2 linked regions of the Saccharibacillus brassicae genome follow. The protein of the gene in region 2 binds, or shares a complex with, the protein of the main gene of each other region. Links are inferred from orthologs where the notes say so. Each region holds a gene or a part of one and is shown on either strand. Other genes may lie near its edges.

What was found. The genes of interacting proteins can lie anywhere in the genome.
Region 1: pfkA (region 2) and rny share a complex: the UniProt entries of both Bacillus subtilis proteins name them as parts of the possible RNA degradosome complex. The link is inferred for Saccharibacillus brassicae from one-to-one orthologs.

The regions. Positions count from the first base shown.
Region 1 is NZ_CP041217.1:4,753,639-4,757,105, reverse strand. The notes cover bases 559-3,467. They hold rny (ribonuclease Y), read right to left. Parts: upstream 2,830-3,467; coding sequence 1,288-2,829; downstream 559-1,287. Other genes in these bases: FFV09_RS19905 (regulatory protein RecX), read right to left, coding at 3,141-3,467; FFV09_RS19915 (TIGR00282 family metallophosphoesterase), read right to left, coding at 559-1,142. Outside these bases: FFV09_RS19920 (stage V sporulation protein S), read right to left, coding at 1-166; more of FFV09_RS19915, read right to left, coding at 345-558. UniProt on the Bacillus subtilis protein: Endoribonuclease that initiates mRNA decay. Initiates the decay of all SAM-dependent riboswitches, such as yitJ riboswitch. Involved in processing of the gapA operon mRNA, it cleaves between cggR and gapA.
Region 2 is NZ_CP041217.1:4,462,521-4,466,498, reverse strand. Bases 531-3,392 are described here. They hold pfkA (6-phosphofructokinase), read right to left. Parts: upstream 2,517-3,392; coding sequence 1,545-2,516; downstream 531-1,544. Other genes in these bases: FFV09_RS18570 (tetraprenyl-beta-curcumene synthase family protein), read right to left, coding at 2,532-3,392; FFV09_RS18580 (DUF72 domain-containing protein), read right to left, coding at 534-1,397. In the rest of the region: FFV09_RS18585 (MATE family efflux transporter), read left to right, coding at 1-366; more of FFV09_RS18570, read right to left, coding at 3,393-3,614. UniProt on the Bacillus subtilis protein: Catalyzes the phosphorylation of D-fructose 6-phosphate to fructose 1,6-bisphosphate by ATP, the first committing step of glycolysis.

The DNA of each region.
Region 1 (3,467 bases), 290 kb from region 2 along the record:
CGGGCGCTACGAAGCCCCGCGCGATAGCTACCGCTTTAACCGCTTGGTTGATGGCTCCCGCCCCGATCGCCTGAAGTTCGGCGGCTCCTTGCTCGCGCAGCACGCCCGCAAGCGCACCGGCAACGGAGTTGGGATTGGATTTGGCAGAAACTTTTAATACATCCATGAGCAGGTACCTCCTCTGGGAAGAAGTGATAAACAGTAGTGTGACATCTAGTGACGGAAAGCAGCGGATACGGCTTGAATGGCTACTTCGTAACAACTATTCGCGACACGTACGTAAAATCCTTCTTTTTCGAGGCAGAACGACAAAATATTGCGAAAGATTGAAAAGTTTCGAGTCTTTATTCCATGCGGAACTGGTCTTCCATCTGGCGGATCTTTTCGATCTTGCGTGCCTGCCCGGTTTCTTCGTCGATATCGACGTAAACGGCGTGGAAATGCCATTTGCCTTCTTCATCGACGTTGAAGCGCGAAGGCATCTGCGTCTTGAAGCGGTACAGCACGCCTTCCTGCTGCATGCCGAGAATGCCGTCGCGCGGACCGACCATGCCCGCATCGGTCAAATAAGCGGTTCCGCCCGGCAGAATGCGGTCGTCGTTGCTCTGCACATGCGTATGCGTGCCGACGACAAGCGAAGCGCGGCCGTCGAGATGCCAGCCCATCGCGATTTTCTCCGACGTGGCTTCGGCATGAAAATCGACCAGGATACATTTATGGTTCCGGCGCAGCTCGTCCACGATCTCGTCGGAAGCGCGGAACGGACAGTCGATAGCCGGCAGGAACGTGCGCCCCTGCAGATTCACCATCGCGAGTTCTTTGCCGTTCGCTTTGATGACCGTATACCCCCGGCCCGGCGTGCCCGGCGGAAAGTTGGCCGGACGAATCAGGCGCGGTTCGTCGTCGATGAACTCCAAAATTTCTTTGTTGTCCCACGTATGGTTGCCCATCGTAATGCCATGCACGCCGAGTTCGAACAGCTGTCTGACGATGGCATGGGTAATGCCTCGTCCCGAAGCCGCGTTTTCGCCGTTGGCGATAATGATATGCGGGTTATATTTCGATTTGAGGTAAGGCAGCATTTCCTTGACCGCGCGGCGGCCCGGACTTCCGACGATATCGCCGATAAAAATCAATTTCATTTCTGTCTTCCTTTCTGTCTCCCGCCCGATTCCTTCGGACAAGAAGAAACGGCTGCTCCGTCCCGTGAAGGAAAAGCAGCCGTTTGCTTGGGTGTAAGTGGATTGCTGCGAACGGGAAGTCGCGCCTTACGACGCGGCAGCCGTTCTATTTGGCATATTCGACCGCCCGCGTCTCGCGGATAACGGTCACTTTGATATGCCCCGGATAATCGAGTTCGCTCTCGATTTTCTTCGTGATATCACGTGCCAGCTTGAAGCTCTCGGCATCGCCGATCCGATCCGGTTGAACCATGACGCGAACTTCGCGGCCCGCTTGGATCGCGAAAGACTTCTCGACTCCATCGAACGACTCGGAAATCTCTTCCAGCTTTTCGAGTCTGCGGATGTACGTCTCGAGCGTCTCGCGCCGTGCTCCCGGTCTTGCCGCGGACAAAGCGTCCGCCGCTCCGACGAGCATGGCAATGATCGAAGTCGCTTCGGTATCGCCGTGGTGCGAAGCGATACTGTTGATAACGACAGCGTGCTCTTTGTACTTTTTGGCCAATTCGACGCCGATTTCGACGTGCGAACCTTCGACTTCGTGATCAAGCGCTTTGCCGATGTCGTGCAGCAGGCCGGCGCGTCTTGCGAGCGTCACGTCCTGACCCAGTTCTCCGGCCATCAGGCCGGCCAGGTAAGCCACTTCCATCGAGTGCTTGAGCACGTTCTGCCCGTAGCTCGTACGGAAGCGCAGACGGCCCAAAATCTTGATCAGGTCCGGGTGCAGGCCGTGCGCGCCGACTTCGAACGTCGCTTGTTCGCCGTATTCGCGAATGCGCTCGTCCACTTCCTTGCGCGACTTCTCGACCATTTCTTCGATCCGGGCCGGGTGAATCCGTCCGTCGGCTACGAGCTTCTCAAGTGCCGTACGGGCGATTTCGCGGCGGATCGGGTCAAAGCCCGACAAAATAACGGCTTCCGGCGTATCGTCGATGATCAGGTCGATACCTGTCAGCGTCTCAAGCGCACGGATATTCCGTCCTTCGCGGCCGATGATCCGGCCTTTCATTTCTTCGTTCGGCAGCGAAACGACAGACACCGTCGTCTCGGCCACGTGGTCGGCGGCGCAGCGCTGAATCGAGAGCGAGATGATCTCCCGGGCTTTGCGGTCCGCTTCTTCCTTGGCCTGCATTTCGATGTCTTTCATCATTTGGGCGGCTTCGTGTCTCGTTTCCTGTTCGACACTGCTCAAGATGATGCTTCTTGCGTCGTCCGTGGTCAGGTTGGAGATCCGTTCCAATTCGGCCAACTGCTGCGCAAGCGTTCTTTCAATCTGCTGCTTGGTTTCTTCGATGCGTTTCTCTTTGTTAGCCACTTGTTCTTCTTTACGTTCAAGCGATTCCAATTTTTTATCCAGCGACTCTTCTTTCTGCAACAATCGTCTCTCTAGTCGTTGATTTTCATTCCGACGTTCACGAATGTCTTTTTCAGCTTCGGTTCTGATTCGATGCACTTCGTCTTTCGCTTCGAGAACCGTTTCTTTCTTCAGTGCTTCCGCATCTTTTTTCGCGTTTTCCACGATTTGTTCAGCGGCCTGCTCCGCACTGGAAATCTTAGCTTCAGCAAGAGATTTGCGAATAAAATATCCGATCACGAACCCAAAGAATAATGCGGCTGCAACGAGAATCGCGACCCAGAAATTTGGCATTTCTGCTCACCTCCTCGTTCGTTCCTCCAAGGTATTCCTCGGGATAAAGCTTTTTGGTTATCATACCCTCATTCATCCATTCAAGGCTCGGTCCCAAGACCGTTCCCATAAGGCAAGACGACCGAAAAAAGTCGCTGCCGATCCCGCTTTGGCAAGCGGGGGAGAGTCAATTAGGCAGAACTCAGGGATGCACAGCGCATTTTTGGAAGGAAAAAGGCTTCTCATTCCACTGACGTTCCTCATTTATTGTAGTCTTCGTCAAAAGTTGTTGTCAAGCTATTGCCAAATTTGTGCGCGGATAATAAGTCGGATCAATCGAATTCCGTTCCGAGTTCTTCCGCATCTTCGCCTTCACGGCTTAAAGCAAGGTCCAGCGCCCGGCGCGCAATATCGCTGGAGAAGCCTCTGCGCATAATGAAAGCGGCCGTTTTGCGCTTGCGATCCCACAGGTCTCCCTTGGTCGTGCGCCATTTTTTGATCGCGAGTTCTTCCGCGCTGCGCAGCTCGTCGTCTTCGCCCAGCGCGTCCAGCGCGTCATCGATCAGTTCCTGATCAATGCCTTTGCGCTTCAGCTCCTGCTTCACGAGTACTTTGCCTTTTTTGCGCCCCGTTACCCGCTGCTGCGCCCATTCCTGGGC
Region 2 (3,978 bases):
GCAGACAAAGTCGCGCTGATCTATTCGACCGATCCGGCCGTAACGGCGCTGATCGTCCAGTTCCTCGGCTACGCGATCTTCTTCCAGCTGTCCGACGCGCTGGCCACGCCGATCCAGGGCGCGCTGCGCGGCTACAAAGACGTGACGCCCGCGTTCTTCATCACGCTGATCGCCTACTGGGGCATCGGCCTGCCGGTCGGCTACGGACTCGCCGTCTATACGCCGTTTGGCCCGTTCGGCTACTGGCTCGGCCTGATCGCCGGGCTTGCCGTCGGCGCGGCGCTGCTGCTGGCCCGCCTGTTCAAAGTGCAGCGGCTGCATGCCGCCCTGCCCGCCCCGCCGGCATCGCCTGCGCCGCTGCCGTAAAGCCAAGCCCGCTGCACGGCTGCGGGCTGCGCCGCTCCCTGCTTCCGCGCACACCGAAAAGCCGTTTCCCCGCCGCTGCCTGCGGCGCCGGGAAACGGCTTTTCGTTATATTCGAGCGGTGACTCGATCGGCGATTCGAAGCGCGGCTTCCGCTCCGCGCCTCCTGTTCAGAACTCGAACAGGTCCAACTGCTGCGGCTCGTCTTCGCCGGGCAGCTTCGGCACGTCCTGGCCGAGCAGACCCATCAGCTCCCGGGCGTTGCCCGCGGCGTCTCCGCCGGAGTTGTTGTTGAACACGACGATCACTTCCTTCGACTGCTGTTCCAGCCGCCGCAGCCGCTCCGCCCATTCCCGGAGTTCCTCCGCGTCGTAGCGGTACAAATACCGCACTTCCCGCCAGTTCGGCTGGTTGGCCGACTGCCAGCCGGATGCGTTGCGCCCGTGCATGCGCACGAGCGTCAGACTGTCGTCCGTCGCCTGTTCGACGATCGGCACCGAACCGGTGCCGGCCTGCGGCTCGTCGCACACGCTGTGAATCCAGCGCTCCTCGCGCATGAACTTCAGCGTGCGCTCCCGCATAACCGGCTGGAACCAGCTCTGGTGCCGGAATTCCAGCGCGCACGGTACGTCGTCCATTCTCGCCCGGATCTCCCGCAGCTTGGCCACGTTCTCTTTCGAGCAGTCGAACCAGGGCGGGAACTGGAACAGCACCGCCGTCAGCTTGCCCGCCTGTTCGAACGTGCCGATCGACAGCCGGAAAGCTTCGTACATCTCGTCTTCGCTGTCGAACGGAATTTTGCCGCGCGAATGACCGGTCATCCCCTGGAACGCTTTGACGACGAAGCGGAAATCGGCCGGCGTCTCCGCCGTCCACTTTTCCATATTGCGCTTGGATTGAATGGCGTAGAACATACTGTCCACCTCGACCGTCCGGAACAGTTTGCCGTACGTCACGAGCTTCTGCTTGCCCGCTTCACGGGTCGTATAGATCGAATCGTGGTCGCCCCAACCGGTCAGCCCGATCGTAATCATCCGCCGCACCTCCTTTTGCTTCCTCCTTACCCGCTTCCCAGATACAAATAAACCTCCGCGGCGGAAGCGGGCAGACGACGCTGCCGATTCCATGCGAAGGCTTATGCCGATCTGCGGGAGCGTACCGCTCCGCCCCATACGGTTCGGTTACTGCGACAAACGCAGCGCCAGTTCGTACATTTCGTGATCGAAATCGTTTTTCGTGTTGACGACCTTGTCGATGTCGGTCAGCGTCAGCTCGCCCTTGATAATGCCGCAGGCTTTGTCGCTTTCGCCGCGAATCAGCGAGCGTACGGCGAAATCGCCGAGGCGGCTGGCCAGGTTGCGGTCGAACGGAGTCGGCGTGCCCCCGCGCTGGATATGGCCGAGCACAGTCACGCGCGCGTCGATCTGCTTGGAATGCTGCGACAGTTCCTTGGCGATATCGTCGCCTTTGCCCGCGCCTTCGGCTACCACGATAATACTGTGGCGTTTGCCCATGGCGAAGTTGTGTGTCATGCGCTGGGCCACTTCGCCCAGGTCGTACGGCACTTCCGGCACGAGGATCGTCTCCGCGCCCGACGCGAGACCCGCGTGCAGCGCGATATCGCCGCAGTGGCGACCCATGACTTCCACGACGGAAGCCCGTTCGTGCGAAGACATCGTGTCGCGCAGTTTGTTGATCGCGTCTACGACGACGCCGACCGCCGTATCGAAACCGATCGTGTAGTCGGTGAAGGAAATATCGTTGTCGATCGTGCCCGGCAGGCCCATCGTATTGATGCCGAGCTTGCTCAGCTTGTTCGCGCCGTGGTACGAGCCGTCGCCGCCGATGACGACCAGGCCGTCAATGCCGTAGCTGCGCAAAATTTCGGCGCCTTTGCGCTGGCCTTCTTCGGTATAGAATTCTTTGGAGCGGGCCGATTGCAGGACAGTGCCGCCGCGTTGGATAATATCGCCGACGCTGCGGAGATCCATCGAGAAAATATCGTTATTGAGCAGGCCCTGATAGCCGCGCTGAATGCCGAAAATTTCGATTCCGTGGTACAGGGCGCTGCGCACGACGGCGCGAAGCGCGGCGTTCATCCCCTGGGAGTCCCCTCCGCTGGTCAAAACGGCAATCTTTTTTACTGCTGACATGTTGCATCCTCCTTGTTAGTCCTGCTTATGTTTGCGGATCCATACACTGTTGGCGAAAAAGAACGTGCGCATGAGCGGACTTCTTTTCATCAACCGTTTAGACACGGTTCGCACATCCTTCTGCTGGCTGACTTTGGGATCGGACAAGTACAGCGCGAGCAGTCCTTCGATGACCATGCGGTGGAAAGCGGCATGCGGAAGCTTCTGCACGTCGCGGCGCGCGTTGTTCACGATCTCTTCGACGCGCAGCAGCATCGCTTCCCCGCTCTCGTAATAATTGCAAAAATTCAGGTCGCCTCCGACGCGGTCTTCTTCCTGGTCGATCAAATAATCGAGCATGATATGAAGACCGCACACGTAAGGAAAATAGGCTTCGTACACGGTTCTTGCGTCTTCCGCATCGAAATCGTCGCGGCTCGCTCCGGCGAACAGCATAAACATGCCGAGCGTCGACCCGGTCGCGGCGGCGAATTCGTTCCAGTACAGATCGGGCGCAAGCTCGGCGTGTTCCGCTCTCCAGGCGGTCAGCGACGGTTCGCGCAGCTCGTGCGAGATATGCTTGTAGACCTGCAGGTCTCCGTACAAACCGACGAGGCGGCGCACATAAGGCTGGGCATGAACGTAACCGGGCAGCTGCCGGATGTTGTCCTGGCAGGTAGTGACCAGCGCGTTCAGGTATCCTCCGTCTTCCTGCTCGTCGCGGAACCGGTAATAATTTTCCGGCTGCGCGGACGGATCGACCGCATCCAGCATGGACTTATGTAAAAGACGAAAATCTTCCGGGTCGAGCGACGTACTCCGATCGCACAGATTGTCGAGATAATCGCTGATGGTCTGAAGCGCCACGATCAGCGGAATAAGCACGTCTTTTCGGTCCACGTTGATGGCCGCGTACACCGAGCCGCCCTGACAATGGAATTCCTTGTCGGCGATGCTCGCCAGCGCCTGCGTGCGCAATTCGGGGTCGGGAATGGTCTGCGCCCGGTCTCTCCAGCCGCCGAGCGAAGTCCGAACGTCCGGAAGGACGGTTCGATACACGAGGCGCATCAGGCTGACGGGATTTTCCGGAACGTTGCGAGCGGTTCTGAGTCGATTCAAAGCGTACCTCCAAATGCCAGTCTTAAGTCTATGGCGCATTCGCAAACTTATCGGCTTCTTGTGTTGCTTTTTTCCGGTTATGCGTCTTTCCGTCCAACGCGGACAAGCCGCGTTCGGGGAAAGCGTCCGCCGATTGGTCATTTGTGCCTACGCCGCACCCAAATTCACTACCATTATAATATGAGGGGTCGGCTTTGTACAAATAACCTTCGTCATATTCCGGTCTTTTTTCAGCGTTTTTTCTGTAAAAAGTGCATGCTCTCACGTCTTGTTTCCTTATTTGCCGCCGACTGCCGCCCAAAACGTTCAATTTTCGGAAACTTTTCGGTCGCCGCGTGCAAACGATTTGGGTCATGCTATACTG